Regions from separate parts of the [Enterobacter] lignolyticus SCF1 genome, predicted to be linked through region 1. Evidence: predicted binding sites of a transcription regulator. Region 1 holds the regulator's gene; the other holds the start of a gene.

Region 1 (9,017 bases):
ATCCGCAAGCAGCGGGTCGATATTGTGCATCGCGCGGATGATATGTCCGGCGTTCCACAGTACGATCATAATAAGTACGGACACCGCCCCAGCCAGCCAGAACCCCTGGCGCACCTGGTGGGCGATACGGTCGCGTCGGCCTGAGCCATTCAGCTGCGCAATGACCGGCGTCAGCGCCAGCAGCAGCCCGTGGCCGAAAAGAATAGCCGGAAGCCAGATAGAGGTGCCGATAGCGACCGCCGCCATGTCGGTGGCGCTATAGCCACCGGCCATGACGGTATCGACAAACCCCATGGCGGTTTGGGCGACCTGCGCAAAGATCACCGGAATTGCCAGTGCGAGCAACTGACGCGCTTCAATGACGTACTTCTGCACGTGAACACCTACTGTATTGTTGTTATTTGAGAGACTAAAAAAGCCGCCGTTACTGGCAGCAAGAAGAAGAACAGGGGAAATTTCGAATATATTGTAGCGAGGTTTTACTATTTAACCAGTCAAAAAAATAGCAGTGGGCCCTGGCTGGCTGGCAACCCATGGTGCCACCTGTTATTGTGCGGTGTATCTGACGCGGTAATGCTATCGCGATCGCAGCCTACAGGAGTTAAGTGTATGTTTACTGGAATCGTTCAGGGCGTGGCGAAAGTCGTGTCCATTGATGAGAAACCCAATTTCCGTACTCATGTCGTGGAAATGCCGGATGACATGCTGGATGGAATCGAAACGGGCGCATCGGTGGCGCACAACGGCTGTTGTCTGACGGTGACGGAGATTAACGGCAATCGCATCAGCTTTGATCTGATGAAAGAGACGCTGCGGATAACCAACCTTGGCGAGCTGACCGAGGGCGATGTCGTGAACGTTGAGCGCGCGGCGCGGTTCAGTGATGAAATTGGCGGTCATCTGATGTCCGGTCACATCATGACCACCGCGGAGGTGGCGAAAATTCTGACGTCGGAAAACAATCGCCAGATCTGGTTTAAGGTCCAGGATCCGACGCTGATGAAGTACATCCTCTATAAGGGATTCATCGGCGTGGACGGTATCAGCCTGACCGTTGGCGAAGTGACGCCAACCCGCTTCTGCGTGCATCTGATCCCTGAGACCCTGCAGCGCACCACGCTTGGCAAGAAAAAGCTCGGTGAGAAGGTGAATATCGAGATCGATCCGCAGACCCAGGCCGTGGTCGATACCGTGGAGCGCGTGCTGGCGGCAAAAGAAGCGGCGGCGGTACCGCGCAGCAGCGCCGACGAATAGCCGCGCGGGCAGAAAAAAGAAACCCCGGAATTCCGGGGTTTTGTTTTTTTAGCGCGCGATGCGCAGGCCGCCGTCCGCTCCACGGGAAAATACCACCTGCCAGAGCTGAATATCACGGGCGCGAAACGCGCCGGCGCAGGCGTTCAGATAGTAGGTGAACATGCGTTTGAAGCGTTCGGAGTAGTTGTCGGCTATCTCCGGCCAGCTCGCGAGGAAGCGGTGGTGCCAGGCCATCAGCGTGGTGTCGTAGTCTGCGCCGAAGTTATGCCAGTCTTCCATCACAAAGTGCGGCTCGCTGGCATTGGCTATCTGCCGTACCGAAGGCAGGCAGCCGTTCGGGAAAATGTACTTGTTGATCCACGGGTCAACGTTGTTATCGGTCCTTTTAGAACCAATAGTGTGCAGCAGGAAAAGCCCGTCCGGCTTCAGATTACGGTCAACCACGTTGAAATAGGTGGCGTAATTTTTCGGACCAACGTGTTCGAACATGCCGACGGAAACCACGCGGTCGAACTGATCGTTCAGGTCGCGGTAGTCCTGTAGCAAAATATTGACGTCCAGACCTTCGCATCGCGCCTGCGCCAGCTTTTGCTGTTCCGCCGAAATGGTGACGCCGACGACGCTGACGTTGTAATTTTTCGCCATATACCAGGCCAGACCACCCCAACCGCAGCCGATATCCAGCACGCGCATGCCGGGCTTAAGCTGAAGTTTCTGACAAATCAGGTCCAGTTTAGCAACCTGTGCCTGCTCAAGGCTTTCGGCCTCTTTCCAGTAGGCACAGGAATACTGCATGAACGGGTCGAGCATGCGGCTGAACAGATCGTTACCGAGATCGTAATGTTCTTTGCCGACAATCCACGCGCGTTTTTTACTTTGCAGATTTAGCAGACGGGCGCTGGCGATACGCAGCGTGTCTTTGAAATGGCGGGGGAGCTGGTTTTCGAGTCCGGCGCGCAACACCTTATTGAAAAAGATGTCGAGCCGGTCGCACTCCCACCAGCCGTCCATGTAGCTTTCGCCTAATCCCAGCGAGCCTTCCTGCAGCACGCGCTTAAAAAAACCGGGATTAGTGACTTTGATATCAAAGGGCGCAGCCCCATTAATGCCAATCCCTGCTCGGCCCAGCAGTTCGCTGACGATACGAAACCAATCATCATTTGGCACGCTTACTTCTTCTATACACGATGTGCTCATAGCTTCTCCATCACGGGGCTTGTGATCAGAACCTTAAAACAGCGTAGACGCTTTTTCGGTTTTGTGAGAACTCTCACGGTTAAACCGTGAGACGACTATCCGACGTAGAACAGCGTAGAACAGAGGAAGGGAGATAACCCTTGCCGAATGGCCTTCCGTGGTGAAACGGGAGACATCCTTCTCCCGTTAATATCGAAAAATTATCGTATTTATGTGATACGTAACTCAGTATAGGACGCAAAAATCCGTGATTCAATAAAAAGATATTAGCAAGCTAATTACTTTTTTATTGCATAGTCGCGACAGGTATTATGCGCGAGTGGATTCTGCGCCCGCCAGCGGCTCGTCCTGCCTGGCGGTATGCTGCATCCAGTAGCCCCAGCCTGCCAGCAGTACGGTCGCCAGCATGACGCTGGTGGTGGTAAGCAGCGGGGTTGCGATCAGCGCTGATACCACCAGGCTTGCCACGAAGCATAACCCCAGCTGCAGCGTGTTCTGCAGCGCGGCGGCGCGGCCGGTCGCCTGCGGGAAGGGGCGCAGGGCCTGAGCGACGACGATAGGGTAGATAGCGCCGTTGGCAACCGCCATCAGGCAGAACGGGATAAGGATCGCCGTCAGCGAATGTCCGTTGGTCAGACCGACGGCAAAGGTCGCCGCGACGCTGACCGCGAAGGCGCCAAGCAGCCACGGCAGCAGCTGCTGTCCCTGCCATTTTTGCAGCGCGGCCCGGCAGCCGTAACCGCCGATAAGGAAAGCGATCGTCTGCGGCACATAGCTCAGGCCGATGACCGTTGGGCCATAGCCCATCGCGTTGAGGATAAACGGCGAGCCGGTAAGCCAGGCGAAGAAGCTGGCGGAGCAGGCGGCGTATATCAGCACATTACCGCGATAGTCGCGGGAGCGCAGCAGCGTCATAAAGGTGAGGCGATTTTCCGTTTTTTCCTGTTTTTTTACCGGCGGCTTCAGGCGCAGCGCGGGGATCATCAGCACCAGGGTGATGACGAACAGCGTGGCGAAAATAGCCTGCCAGTCAAAATGGTGCAGCAGCCAGCTGCCGAGCAGCGGCGCCAGCGCCGGTGACAGCCCCACCAGCGGCATAATGGTGGCGAAAATGCGGTTGGTGCGGTGCGCCGGATAGTAGTCCGTCACCATCGCCTGCCAGGTGACCGCTGCGGCGCAGACGCCGACGGCCTGAATAAAGCGCAGGGCCAGCAGGGCGGTCGCGTTGTGTACCCACAGCATACCCAGCGTCCCCAGGGCGAAAATCCCTAAGCCCGCCAGCAGAATCGGCTTACGGCCATAGCGGTCGGACAGCGGCCCCCAGAGCAGTTGTGCAAAGGCAAAGCCCGCCAGGAACAGGCTCAGGCTTGCGCTCACGGCGGCGGCCGACGTGTTCAGGTCCGCCTGGATGGCGGCAAACGCCGGGAGATACATGTCAGTGGCTAAAAAACCCAGCACGCTTAAGCCTGCCAGCCAGCATAAAAATCCTTTACCAGGTTGCATCGTCATTTCTCATTCTCGTTGCAGGTGTTCAGTTCAGTGCCGCAGAGTGTAGGGAGTGCATCCTGGCTTGTGAAACGTTAATATTTGTCGAATGGGTTCAAAAATTTTGCAGGCAGATTATGTGGTCAGAATATTCGCTTGAAGTGGTTGACGCGGTTGCTCGTAACGGCAGCTTTAGCGCTGCCGCCCAGGAGCTGCACCGGGTACCCTCGGCGGTGAGCTACACGGTGCGGCAGCTGGAGGAGTGGCTGGCGGTGCCGCTGTTTGAACGTCGTCACCGTGACGTCGAACTGACGCCCGCCGGGGCGTGGTTTTTAAAAGAAGGGCGCTCTGTTATCAAAAAAATGCAGATCACCCGCCAGCAGTGTCAGCAGATTGCCAACGGCTGGCGCGGCCAGCTGGCTATCGCCGTCGATAATATTGTTCGCCCGGAGCGCACCCGGCAGATGATTGTCGACTTCTACCGCCATTTTAACGACGTCGAGCTGCTCGTTTCCCAGGAGGTCTTTAACGGCGTCTGGGACGCGCTGTCGGATGGGCGCGTGGAGCTGGCTATCGGCGCGACAAAAGCCATCCCCGTCGGCGGACGCTATGCGTTTCGCGATATGGGCATGCTGAGCTGGGACTGCGTGGTTGCCAGCCATCATCCGCTGGCGGGCATGCCGGGGCCGCTCAGCGACGACGTGTTGCGCAACTGGCCGTCGCTGGTGCGGGAAGATACCTCGCGCTCGCTGCCCAAGCGCATTACCTGGCTGCTTGATAACCAGAAACGGGTGGTGGTGCCGGACTGGGAGTCGTCCGCTACCTGCATCTCTGCCGGGCTGTGTGTTGGGATGGTGCCGTCGCATTTCGCGCGTCCGTGGCTGGCGAGCGGCGAGTGGGTCGCGCTGGCGCTGGAGAACCCGTTCCCGGATGCGGCATGCTGCCTGACATGGCAACAAAACGACATGTCGCCGGCGCTGACCTGGCTGCTGGACTATCTGGGCGACAGCGAAACGCTGAATCGGGAGTGGCTGCGGGAGCCGGAGTAACCGGCTCCCGGCGGGATTAACGGCGATAGTCGCGGAACGGACCGTCCGCCACCGAGCGTCGCTCGATAAGGCGCGGGTGCATCTCAATGGACTGCGACTCTTCACGCTTGTTGACGATACGGTCGAGCAGCATATTAAACGCCGCTTCGCCCAGCGAGTCCTTCGGCTGGTGGATAGTGGTCAACGCCGGCGTAAAGTAGCGGGCGTTGCGCACGTTGTCGTAGCCGATGACGGAAATGTCCTGCGGTACGCGCAGCCCCATCTCGTCAGCTGCGCAAAGCGCGCCCATCGCCATAATATCGCCGCCGCAGAATACGGCGGTAGGGCGGTGAGGCTGACCGAGAATCTGCTGCATCGCGCGGTAGCCGGATTCCGGCTCGAAATCGCCCTGCACAATCCAGTTCTCCGGCACCTTGATCTGCGCTTCTTCCATGGATTTCATAAAGCCGGCAAGCCGTCCGGCGCCGGTGTTGCGCTCCATCGGCCCCGGGATCGCGCCGATTTCGCGATGGCCGCGCTCAATCAGATAGCGGCCCGCCAGATACCCGCCCTGGAAGGCGTTATCAACCACCGAGTCGGTAAAGTCTGCTTTCGCTTCGCCCCAGTCCATCACCACCATTGGAATATGGCGATACTCTTCGAGCATATCGAGCACCGGCTGTGGATATTCAGAGCACATGACCAGCAGGCCGTCGACGCGCTTTTGCGCCATCATCGACAGATAGGCGCGCTGTTTTTCCAGGTTGTTCCAGGCGTTGCCGAGGATCAGGGTATAGCCTTTCTGGAAGCAGCTTTTCTCAACAGATTCAATAATTTCAGCGAAGTAGGCCGCTTCGCTGCTGGTGGCCAGCAGACCGATAGATTTGGTGTGGTTAACCTTCAGACTGCGAGCAACGGCGCTGGGGGAGTAGTGCAGCTCTTTAATGGCCGCCCAGACCGCGTTGCGAGTCTCTTCCGCCACAAAACGGGTTTTGTTAATTACATGTGAAACAGTTGTAGTGGAAACGTTTGCGCGTTTCGCGACATCTTTAATTGTTGCCATTCGATCTCACTCCAGACCCTTTCCTGACACCTGATCATCGACACGTAATCGTTTGCCTTTACACACCTTGCCCACAACATTTTCAGGTTGCTGTACGCCGGGGAAACGACTCTGGACGACGGGAGGGGGTCAATGGCCGGTACGCTTTTAAATTAGCGTGGAATTTTGTCTGATTCTGAGACAAAGGGGAAGAGAAATATCGCTATCAGATTAAATCCAGGAAGATTTTTGTGCATAACTGTGCAAAAATGAGCAAGCTCACTTTTGGTGTGGGGATTATAAGGAGAAAAATTGATGAGTACCGACCTGAAGTTTTCGCTGGTTACGACCATTATTGTCCTGGGGCTTATTGTTGCCACCGGTCTGACGGCTGCCCTGCATTGATTAACGGTGAGGGAGAGCCATCTCCCTCATTATTCTGGCCACTCCTCCCGCTGTTTGCGCAACAAAATTCGACCCGTCATTATTAACAATTTTGCAAAAATCTTTTGTCATTTCGTTCACTTCTGTTTTTTTGTGATTGATGTCATGCTTTGGCCTTCTGAAGTCGCGCCATCAATACATGATGGCCTGGTGGAGTCATTCAATGAAAATCAATTTCCCCCTGCTGGCCCTCGCGATAGGCGCGTTTGGTATCGGCACCACTGAGTTTTCGCCGATGGGGCTGCTGCCGGTGATCGCGAAAGGCGTGGATGTTTCTATCCCTGCCGCCGGGATGCTCATCAGCGCCTACGCAATCGGCGTCATGGTCGGCGCGCCGCTGATGACGCTGCTGCTTTCCCACCGCGCGCGCCGCAATGCGCTGATCTTTCTGATGGGTATTTTTACCCTTGGCAACGTGCTCTCTTCGCTGGCGCCGGATTACACGACGCTGATGATTTCGCGCATTATCACCAGCCTTAACCACGGCGCCTTCTTCGGGCTCGGCTCGGTGGTTGCGGCAAGCGTGGTGCCGAAGCACAAACAGGCCAGCGCCGTCGCCACTATGTTTATGGGGTTGACCATCGCCAATATCGGCGGGGTTCCGGCGGCAACCTGGCTGGGCGAGGCCATCGGCTGGCGTATGTCGTTCCTTGCCACCGCCGGTCTTGGGCTGGTGTCGATGCTGAGCCTGTGGCTGTCGCTGCCGAAAGGCGCAAGCGGCGAACGCCCGGACGTGAAGCGTGAGCTTTCGGTTCTGGTGCGCCCGCAGGTGCTTTCCGCGCTGCTGACCACCGTGCTGGGCGCCGGAGCGATGTTTACGCTGTATACCTATATTGCGCCGGTGCTGCATACCATAACCTCGGCGTCATCGCTCTTCGTGACCGCGATGCTGGTGCTGATCGGCGTGGGCTTCTCGCTTGGCAACTATCTTGGCGGCAAACTGGCCGACCGCTCCGTCACCGCGACGCTGAAAGGGTTCCTGCTGCTGTTGATGGTTATCATGGTGGCGATTCCGTGGCTGGCGCGTAGCGAAATCGGCGCAGCCGTCAGCATGGTTATCTGGGGCGCGGCGACGTTTGCGGTTGTACCGCCGCTGCAGATGCGGGTGATGCGCGTTGCAAGCGAAGCCCCGGGGCTGTCTTCATCGGTGAACATCGGCGCGTTTAACCTTGGCAATGCGCTGGGGGCGGCTGCCGGTGGTGCGGTGATTTCAGGCGGGCTCGGCTACAGCTTTGTCCCGGTGATGGGGGCGATAATTGCCGCTCTGGCGCTGGTGGTTGTGCTGCTCGGCGGGCGTCGCCAGCCGGAAGAGGTCTGCGTCAGTCAGTAACCTTCGCAAATCTGCCCGGCAGCCTGGCTGCCGGGCACAGAAATTAGGCCGCCAGGTTTTTCGCGACAAATTCCCAGTTTACCAGCGCCCAGAAGTGCTCGAGGTAGTTCGGGCGGGCGTTACGGTAGTCAATGTAGTAAGCGTGTTCCCACACATCAACGGTCAGCAGCGGTTTTGCATCGGTCGTCAGCGGAGTGCCCGCGTTAGAGGTCGATACGATAGCCAGTTTGCCGTCCGCGCCTTTTACCAGCCAGGTCCAGCCAGAGCCGAAGTTTTTGATAGCGGCGTCGGTAAATTTCGCTTTGAACTCAGCAAAGCTGCCGAAAGCGGCGTCGATTGCGGCAGCAACAGCGCCGGTCGGTTCGCCGCCGGCGTTTGGCGCCAGGCAGTGCCAGTAGAAGGTGTGGTTCCACACCTGCGCGGCGTTGTTGAATACGCCACCCTCGGAGGTACGCACGATCTCTTCCAGGGTTTTACCTTCGAACGCGGTGCCTTTTACCAGGTTGTTCAGGTTAGTGACGTAGGTCTGATGGTGCTTACCGTAGTGATACTCCAGCGTCTCGGCAGAAATATGCGGTGCCAGGGCGTCTTTTGCATACGGTAATGCAGGTAATTCAAATGACATTGCTTCACTCCTTTTTATTGTTAATAACCTTAATGAGGTTGTATGAAAAAACCTTGTATTAAGTAGTGTTAGGGTAACAAATTAACAGGAGTGGCAAAAGAAGAAGTTACCCTGTCGTTAATTCGACAGGGCAGGGATCAGCGGATCGTTTTAGGCGTCATCACGCGGCGGGCGCCAACGTAGTGGCGAATCCAGTAATCTTCGCTGAGCGACGTTATCTGGATATCCTGGCCGGAGCGCGGCGACTGGATAAACTTGCCGTTACCGACATAAACGCCAACGTGGTCAGCCGTACCGCGACCGCGGGTGCGGAAGAAGACCAAATCGCCGCTTTCCAGCTCGCTGCGATCGATGGAGCGCGCGTCGCGCAGGTGGTACATCTCGTTAGCCGTACGCGGGATATGGAACTTCACCAGATCCTTATAGGCGTAATAGACCAGACCGCTGCAGTCAAAACCGGTACGTGGCGATGTGCCGCCCCAGCGATACGGTTTGCCTATCTGGTTCATCAGTTTGTTCATCGCGGTTTTCTGCGCTTTCTGCACGCGGCCCTTATGGGCGTCCGCCAGCGTCAATGGCTTCACTTCCTCGGTCACGCACTTCTTGCGGCCT
Region 2 (9,017 bases), 1.5 Mb from region 1:
CCGTATTCTCAGCGTGGTCGGCGACAGCATCGGAACCCGCGAGCTGAGCGAAACGCGTTGGCAGAATGGCTTTATTATCAATATCCAGGATAGCGAACGGCGCATTGACTTCAAAACTGCGGTCAACAAAACCAAATGGGCCAGTGTCAGCTTGACCGAATACGGCTGGTTTGTGCCGCCACCGATCCACTGGGATGAAGAGAAAGGTTGCGGCAGCCCGTATTTCACCTGGGTGTACGGCTGCCAGGTGGCTGAGGTCCGCGTCAACACCAGTACCGGCAAAACCGATCTGCTGCATGTAACCGCCGCGCATGATGTTGGACGTGTACTCAATCCGGTGGGCTTCGAAGGACAGGTCTACGGCGGGGTCGCTCAGGGTTTCGGCTACGCGTTGCTGGAGGACTTCAACATTGAAAATGGCCAGGTGAAGTCGGAAAACTTCGATAGCTACCTGCTGCCAACGATGAAAGATATCCCACGCATGACGGTTATCGGCGTGGAAAACCCGGATATCGCCGGGCCGCTGGGCGCGAAGGGGATTGGTGAGCCAGCAACCGAGCTGGCGGCGGCGGCGATCAATAACGCGGTGAGCTTTGCGCTGGAAGCGCGGTTTAATAAATTACCTCTGACCCTCGAACAGGTGATCCTCGGCTACAACCTGAAGAAACCGGTTCGCCAAAGTGAAATGATGCTGGAGGCGGAAAACAGGAAACACGTGTTACGCCTCACGGACGTGGAAGTGACCCGGCCGCAAAGCCTGCAGGAGGCGCTAACCCTGCTGGCGAATGATGGCGTCACGGCTATCGCCGGCGGTACTGACGTTATTGTACAGGGACGTTTGCAGACCCGGGCAATGCGGCTGATAGATATTTCTCATCTGCCTGAACTGACGCAGGTGAGCGAAGATCCCGCGACGCATGAAGTGACCATCGGCGGGGCGATGACCTTTAACCGCATCACCGATCATCCTCTGCTGCGTGAACGCTACCCGCTGCTTGTGCAGGCCTGCCATACCGTCGGTTCGCATCAGATCCGTAATCGCGCCACCATCGGCGGTAATATCGTCAACGCCGCTCCCTGCGGCGACTCAATCCCGCCAGCCATTCTCTATGATGCCCGTATCGAACTGTGCTCGCTTAACGGCATGCGTACCCTTGGTCTGGCCGAGTTCTTACTCTCTGGCTATAAAACCCAGCGTCAGCCTGATGAGCTGCTGACCAAAGTGATACTGCCGCCGCCGGCGCGACCGCAGGCGAAAGGTTTCTATCACCAGTTAGGACGGCGTAACGCGCTGAATATTACGCGCCAAAGCCTGAGCGCGCTGCTGGATTTTGCCGACGACGGGACGGTGAGCTACTGCCGGCTGGTGGATGGCGCGCTGTTCAGCAAGCCACAGCGGTTGCTGGATATTGAGCGGTGCCTGCTGGGGAAACCGCTGAACAGCGACAGTATCAACAGTGCCTGTGAAGTGCTGGATAAGCTTATCTATGCCGCGATCGGCAAGCGCTGGTCGGCGGCCTATAAGCAGCCGGTATTCGTCAATATGTTCCGCGATATGATGGCTGAGGCGCAGCAGGTATCAGGGATTTAATGATTACGTTGGGCGCGCAGCGCCCTATCAGGATAGAGCAATGAGCATAATTAAAGTGAAGGTGAACGGCAAGCTGGTGGAAGCGAAGGTCGAAGGCAATATGCGGTTGTTGGATCTGGTGCGCGATACGTTGCGACTTACCGCCACCAAAGAGGGATGTTCGATAGGTGAATGCGGCGCCTGTACGGTGCTGATGGACGGTAACGCGGTGTGTTCCTGTCTGGTGCTGGCCGCGCAGTGTGATGATGCGGAGATTGTGACTCTCGAAGGGTTAAATGATAATCCGATTACCCAAAAATTACAGGACGCATTTATCGAGAAGGGCGGCGTGCAGTGCGGGTTTTGTACCCCGGGAGTACTCGTTAGCGCCACTGAGCTACTAACCAAAGATCCAAACCCAACCGAAGCGCAGATAAAGGATGTGTTAGAGGGCAATATGTGCCGTTGCACAGGCTACCAACCGATTATCGACTCCATTCAACACGCGATTAAATCGTAATGTCTGATTCCGGGGTAAGGCGTTTATTACCCCGGAACGTCTCCTGCCTGTCTTCGTGACACATTAATCGGGGTAATCCCCAACCCCGGATTGCGGCACAGGTACCTTATCAATTTTCAGCACATAGTGAGTTTCATTCACAAGGCAAAAAGCTGGCGTGGCGCCATGGACATAAATTACTCCTGGCTACCCGCGGTGGTTTGACCTTTTTGCACCTTGCGCAACAGCAGCCACATGCGCACCGTCCGTACCGCCATGTTGCGAGCGGCAGCGCTCGGCGGCACCGGGTCTGGTTCTGGAACATCGTGAGAAATACGAAACGGCACGCTGCCGTTAAGCGTCAGATTGGCGACGATCGCCGTCAGGGTTCCGATGGTGATACCGCTGTGCAGGAACAGCTGCATCATCGGTGGAAACTGGGTAAACAGGTTGGGCACCAGGACCGGCATCATGCCGAGACCAAGGGTCAGTCCGACGACCATTCCATTGTTATTGTTGCGATAGTTGACCTGACCGAGCGTACGGATACCGGAGACGGCGACCATACCAAACATTACGACACCCGCGCCGCCGAGGATCGGTTTCGGGATCAGCACCACCAGCGCCGCCATTTTAGCGAAGACGCCCATCAGCATCAGGATGACGCCGGAAACCGACACCACAAAGCGGCTGCGTACCCCGGTCAGACCAATAAGGCCAATGTTCTGCGCAAAGGCGGCATAGGGGAACAGGTTAAAGAGGCCACAAACCATGGTAGCCAGGCCGCAGGTATTCAGGCCGTTACGCAGCATGCTGGCGTCAACCTTTTTACCGACGATATCGCCGGTACCCATGATTGACGACATGGTCTCGACCATAACCACCACCATCACCATCGACAACAGGGCGACGGGAACAATATGAAATTCCGGTCGGGCGAACTGCATCACCTGCGGCAGGTGCAGCCACGGGGTGACGTTGACGAGGTTAAAATCCAGCGGCTTAAAGAAGCTCCATAAAATGGTACCAATCACCAGCCCGATCAGCACTGCGGTGTTTTTGATAACCCCGGTTGCGAAAGTATAAAGGTTAAGAATGATGACCAGGGTGATAGCCGCCATCAGTAGCGAGAAGAGATCGCCGAACCCAGCCATCTCACTGCTGCCACCGCCAATCCAGCCGCCTGCCACCGGCATGATAGAGAGCCCTATCAGCGTGACGATGCCGCCCATCACCACCTTCGGAAAGAAGCGAATCAGGCGGCTAATCCACGGCGCGCAGCAGAGGATAAAAATGCCCGCGACGATAACCGCCCCGGAGATCGCGCCGATACCGTACTCTTTGCCAATAAGCACCATCGGGATTAGCGCGGCGAAAGTACAGCCCTGAATCAGCGGCAGCCGACAGCCCAGCCACTGCCTGATGCCCATCGATTGCACGAGCGTTGCGGCGCCGCAAACAAACAAATCAGCGCTGATTAATAAAATAATGTGTTCTGCAGGTAGCCCTACCGCATTGCCTACCACCAGCGGAACCGCCACTGCCCCGGCGTACATCACCAGTACGTGCTGCAATCCATAGAGTATCATTTGCGTAATTGGCAGGATCTCATCGACCGGCGCGGTAGACGCCGTATTGTGTGAGTCCGGAATGGCAAAATCTTTCATGAAGTAGTTGTCTCCTTTACGACTTCTGTTCATGTCGGAAATGAAAGGGCAGAAGTTACGATTCGAAGGCCGTCGCCTCCCTCTGCTGATGACGTTCATTAGCGTGATATGCGCACGGAGTTTCTTATGCGGTGACGGTGTTATGCGTAAGCTGTGCCAGAAATGAGTCATATCCTTGTCGGATAATGTATCTGTGAAATTAATCACGGGTTTTTGCGGCTATTTTCAGGCTGTGTATTCATGGCGACTGGCAACCATATTCCCGATTTCATCCATCTGATACGCTGTATCAGTCTGAGAGTTCGGTTTATCAAAATCGTTTGCCATCGTTAACCTGGCCCACATAACGCTAAGTTTGTCCGGGAAAAGAGAACATTGTCGGCGATGGTTTTCTCTTGTTGATGTCTGGATTTGTACTCAGCGGTTTTGCTGTAGTCAGCTTGCTCGCTTCAGTCACCATTTTTGTTCGTTTTTTCATCAGGTGGCATCGTTCTTGCCTTTACCGTCTGCCACCGGCTGCTGCGCTAGCCGGCAAACAAATATGATAAGGACAGGAATATGGTGCAGATTAATGAAAATATCGCGACTCCGCCCGTTTCATCGTTGAGTCGTTTTTTTGCTAAGTCCCGCATTATTGCCAAACCTGGATTTAACCGCTGGTTGGTCCCTCCTGCCGCGCTGGCGGTGCATTTGTGTATCGGCATGGCCTATGGCTTTTCCGTTTACTGGCTGCCGATGTCGCATCTGATTGGCGGCAGCGCGCCGCTGCAGTGTCCGCCTGAGATCTCGTTCTGGCAGCAGCTCTTTACCCGTCAGTGCGACTGGAAAATCTCCATGCTCGGCTGGACCTACACGCTGTTTTTCGTTTTTCTCGGCTGTTCCGCGGCGCTGTGGGGGAGCTGGCTGGAGAAAGTTGGCCCGCGGCTGGTAAGTTTTGTCGCCACTCTGTGCTGGTGCGGCGGCCTGCTGCTGTCGGCCATCGCTATCTATTTCCATCAGCTGTGGCTGCTGTGGTTGGGGGCTGGCGTGATTGGCGGTATTGGTCTTGGGCTCGGCTATATCTCACCGGTTTCAACACTGCTGCGCTGGTTTCCCGATAAGCGCGGGATGGCCGCGGGGATGGCGATTATGGGTTTCGGTGGCGGGGCGCTGGTGGGCGCGCCGCTCGCGAACTGGTTAATGAACTTTTTTGCCGATGGTCAGGGGAACGGCGTCTGGCAAAGCATTCTGGCACTATCGGCAATTTACGCGTTGTTTATGCTTTGCGGTACCTTCGGATACCGTCTGCCGCCGATGGGCTGGCACCCGAGCGGCGAGAAGGCGCAAAAGGTCATCAACAGCAACCCAGGCATTCAGGTTCACGTTAGCGTGGCCTGGCGGACCCCTCAGTTCTGGCTACTGTGGCTGGTACTATGGCTGAATGTCACCGCCGGGATTGGTATTCTCGGTATGGCCTCGCCGATGTTGCAGGAGATTTTTGCCGGCAAGCTGTTATCGCTGGATCTGAGCTGGCAGGCGCTAAATGGTGAACAGCTTAAGCGTATCGCCACCGTGGCCGCCGGTTTTACCGGCTTGCTCAGCCTGTTTAATATTCTGGGGCGTTTTTTCTGGGCCTCGGTTTCGGATATGTGCGGCAGGAAAGTGACTTTTGCGCTGATCTTTTTCCTCGGCGCCTTACTTTATGGCACGCTGCCGCTGATTAACCATGGCGGCTACGTAGCACTCTTTGTCTGCGCGCTGTGCGTGATCATCTCCATGTACGGCGGCGGTTTCGCTACTATCCCGGCTTATCTTGCTGATGTATTCGGTTCGCAAATGGTTGGCGCGATCCACGGTCGCTTGCTGACCGCATGGTCGGCGGCCGGAATTAGCGGCCCGGTACTGGTCAACTACTTGCGTGAGTATCAGCTGGCGCAGGGCGTGGACCCGGCGCGGATCTACGATATTACGCTGCTGGTGCTGACCGGACTGTTAATTATCGGTTTTATCTGCAATCAACTGGTACGGCCAATTCCGCCAAAATACGCGATGACCGCCGAGCAACAGCAGCAGGCTAAAGGGCTGTATACCATCAATAAAGATGCTCTGCTTACCTGGCATCCTAAGCCTGCAACACCGCTACTGACGCTGAGCTGGATTGCTGTCGGTGTGCCGCTGCTGTGGGGGATGGGGACTACGCTGCAGCAGGCGGTGAAGTTCTTTATGTAGATGAATTTATCCAGGTGTTGTATTTACCGCCGGGCCTTATGCGCCCGGCAAGCTGGACAGGTGCTCAGGGCGTGAGCTGCTTGCGAATATGGTGCTGCAGAACCGCCAGCATGCTGGCGCCGGAAAGTCCGATCATCAGCGCGCCATTGACGGCCTCCAGCGGGCCCAGCAGTTTCCATTTCGCGCTCATCACAATGTCGCCATAACCCAGAGTGGCAAAGTTAACGCCAGAGTGATACACCGCCTCTTTCAGCGTGTTGAATTCTCCCAGCCACAAGAAAAGCACTCCCCACAGCAGGATTTGCAGCAGATTGCCAAAAAGTACAATGGTGATAATGCCAAACAACGCCAGAACGCCCGCTATCGCGCCTTCTTTGTGGTGAAAGTGTTTGATGTAAAAACGTATGCTCCAGACGGAAGCCAGCGACTGTAGCAGCATATTGCACAGAATAACCGGCATCCCCATCAGTAAGGGCAATAACATAGTATTAATCTCCAGAGATGATATCGACAGCGGGTCGGCCGCTGGCGCGCCAGCGCTCAAGCAGCGCGACGCAGGCCCAGCCGTAAAGCGCGACCACGATATATAAAGAGCAGCGCATCGCTGATGCCATCCATACATCCTTTCCTGACGCGCTATCCTGAATGGCCGGGCCAAACAGGATGAGGCAGGTTATCCAGGCATTGCTCCAGAATGAGGGGGGGAACCGGGTGGCGGCCAGCCGTATCATCCGGCGTGCGACCCACAGGCTGAGCAGCCCCAGCCACAGCGCCAGCATCAACAACGATGGCCAGATACTGAGCCCGAACCACAGTCCTGCCGCCAGCAGGGCGCCCATCAGCGTAGACAGCACCAGCTCCCGGCCGGCGGTTTTCACCGACAGCGTGTTAGCCTGCTGCGCCAGCATCACGGTTTTCATAATAGCCGGGATATAAAATGCCGGGTTGCTTAGCGCCAGCAGCCATACCGGCAGCACGATAAGCACCGCGCGTAGCGCCAGATAGTGCGGCGACTCCGGCAGCGGCGGCGCGGCTTTACCTGCCGCCGCCGCGGCGGGCTGCGGAGGAAACAGCGCCAGCGTCAGGCGGTTGACCAGCGTGCCGGTGATAATGCCAACGCCCATCATCTGGGCGATACCGATAGCCAGCGGCTGCTCAATCAGACCGGCGATGGGGATAATGGCGATAGCGACAATCAGCAGCATGGACTGCGCGCCTTTCCCCGACAGCCCCATCAGCATCAGCCGGTACAGCAGTAACCCTGTCAGCAGCAGCGCCGGCAGCGGATAATGGGTCAATAGCGGCACCATCAGCACCCCGCCAATCATCGTCGCCATCAGCACCAGACCGACGATAACGCCTTTACGGATGGGCAACGGTTTGCCCTGGCACAGCACTATCCAGGCCATAATACAGCCGAGGTGCGGCATCGGCAGGCCAACGCCGTAGCAGACCAGCGCCGCCACGGCGATCCCGCTGCCTATTCTCAGTACCGCACGATCGGCGTTATGCATCGGGAACCTCAATAGAAATATGAGAAGAGGCTCATCAGGCGGATATACAGGCTGCCGAAGAAGTTCAGCACGCCGCTGCCGCTGGCGTAGACAAGAACGTCCACCTGACCGCCCACCCGCAGGCTGTCGGGCGGGGGTAAATCATCTTTTGCGAAAGCGACTTTGACCGGGAAACGCTGGGCCTGACGCAGCCAGTCGCGGTTATTATCGATGGTGGGCAGCGCGCCCGCCGGTTGCGCGGAAGAGGTGTTGACGCCGTAGCCGATGCTGCGGACCTCGCCTTTAAAGACGTGGCCCGGCATGCTGTCGAGCAGAATCGCCACCTCATCGCCCGGCTTCACGTGGCCGAGGTTGTTCTCCGTCATATCGGCGCTGATCCAGACATCGTTTATCGCCACCAGCGTCATGACCGGCGCGCCGGCGCCGACGAACTCACCAATATCGGTACGCAGATCGGTCACCAGACCGCGGTTGCTGGCGACAATAAGAGTATTCTTGCGGTCCAGCTCCGCTTTGCGGACCGCCGAGCGGGCGCTCAGCAGCTGCGAGTTGTTGTCGCCTGCGATACCTGCGGCCTCGGTCGCTTTACGGACATCGGCGGCGGCGGCGGCCATCTGGCTGCGGGCGGTCTCCCGGGTCGCCTGGGCGATTTCGAGACGGCGAACCGAGATGGTGCCGGGATCTTCACGATACAGGCGCTCCTGACGCTCAGCGTCTTTCGCCGCGTTTTCGTAGGCGGCAACGGCAGCCTGATAGCCTGCCTTCGCGGCGGCAATCCCCTCGCTGTTGGCTTTCACCGAGCTCAGTACGGTATCGTAATCGGAACGCGCGCGCGCCAGCGCAATATCGTACGGTTCCGGATCGAGCTCGAATAGCGGATCGCCAACGGCAACCTGCTGGTTATCGCGGACGTACACTTTTTGGATCTGCCCGGTGACCTCGGCGGCGACAGGCACCACGAATGCCTGAACTCTGGCCTGCGAGGTGTAGGGCGTGAACCGGTCAGACACCAGATACCAGCAGAGCAGAATCACGATCAGGACAAGAATGCCTGTCACTCCACGACGGCTGGCCTGGCCGGCCGGGGATGAGGGGGAAGTCATGGCGAGTTACCTTCTTTGGTCTCGGTGGCAGAGGGCAGTGGGGTATCCAGCAGCGGAACCCAGTTATCCCGCTGACGCAGGTGCGACTCGGTTTCACGGTCTACCAGCGGACGCTGGCGCCCTGTCTCCCAACCGCCGCCCAGCGCTTTATACAGGGTTATCAGATCGCGCATCATTGCGCCGCGGCTGTTAACCAGACGCTCCTGCTGGTTAAACAGGGCGCGCTGCGAATCCAGAACGCGCTGGAAATCCGCCATCCCTTCGCGATACTGCGTATTGGCAATCTCCAGCGAACGGGTCGCCGCCTGGCCGGTTTCAATAAGCAGCGTAATCTCGTCTTTATCGTTGGCGTAGGCGATAGCGGCATCGTCAACTTCCCGTGCGGCCTGGAAAACGGTGTCCCGGTAACGTTCATGCAGCTGCAGGAAACGGGCATCCTGCACCAGTACCTGGTTG

Evidence for each region. Region 1 encodes PurR, which represses purine synthesis genes. Its sites were predicted from a motif close to CANGCAAACGTTTGCNTG; they were not measured.
Region 2: a site for PurR is predicted at 3,984-4,001, ahead of ENTCL_RS17540 (nucleobase:cation symporter-2 family protein). Genes of this name have one in related genera too.

Annotation. Positions count from the first base shown of each region.
Region 1 covers NC_014618.1:2,295,936-2,304,952, forward strand. Annotated here, with positions in the region: gene mdtK (MdtK family multidrug efflux MATE transporter) at 1-375, opposite strand, end outside; gene ENTCL_RS10825 (riboflavin synthase) at 610-1,254, shown strand; gene cfa (cyclopropane fatty acyl phospholipid synthase) at 1,303-2,451, opposite strand; gene punC (purine nucleoside transporter PunC) at 2,761-3,954, opposite strand; gene punR (DNA-binding transcriptional activator PunR) at 4,074-4,985, shown strand; gene purR (HTH-type transcriptional repressor PurR) at 5,002-6,027, opposite strand; gene cydH (cytochrome bd-I accessory subunit CydH) at 6,322-6,411, shown strand; gene ENTCL_RS10850 (MFS transporter) at 6,614-7,780, shown strand; gene sodB (superoxide dismutase [Fe]) at 7,824-8,405, opposite strand; gene ENTCL_RS10860 (C40 family peptidase) at 8,543-9,017, opposite strand, start outside.
Region 2 covers NC_014618.1:3,755,563-3,764,579, reverse strand. Annotated here, with positions in the region: gene ENTCL_RS17550 (molybdopterin cofactor-binding domain-containing protein) at 1-1,591, shown strand, start outside; gene ENTCL_RS17545 ((2Fe-2S)-binding protein) at 1,632-2,090, shown strand; gene ENTCL_RS17540 (nucleobase:cation symporter-2 family protein) at 2,267-3,736, opposite strand; gene ENTCL_RS17535 (OFA family MFS transporter) at 4,295-5,944, shown strand; gene ENTCL_RS17530 (ion channel) at 6,009-6,428, opposite strand; gene ENTCL_RS17525 (DUF2955 domain-containing protein) at 6,433-7,458, opposite strand; gene ENTCL_RS17520 (HlyD family secretion protein) at 7,467-8,561, opposite strand; gene ENTCL_RS17515 (efflux transporter outer membrane subunit) at 8,558-9,017, opposite strand, start outside.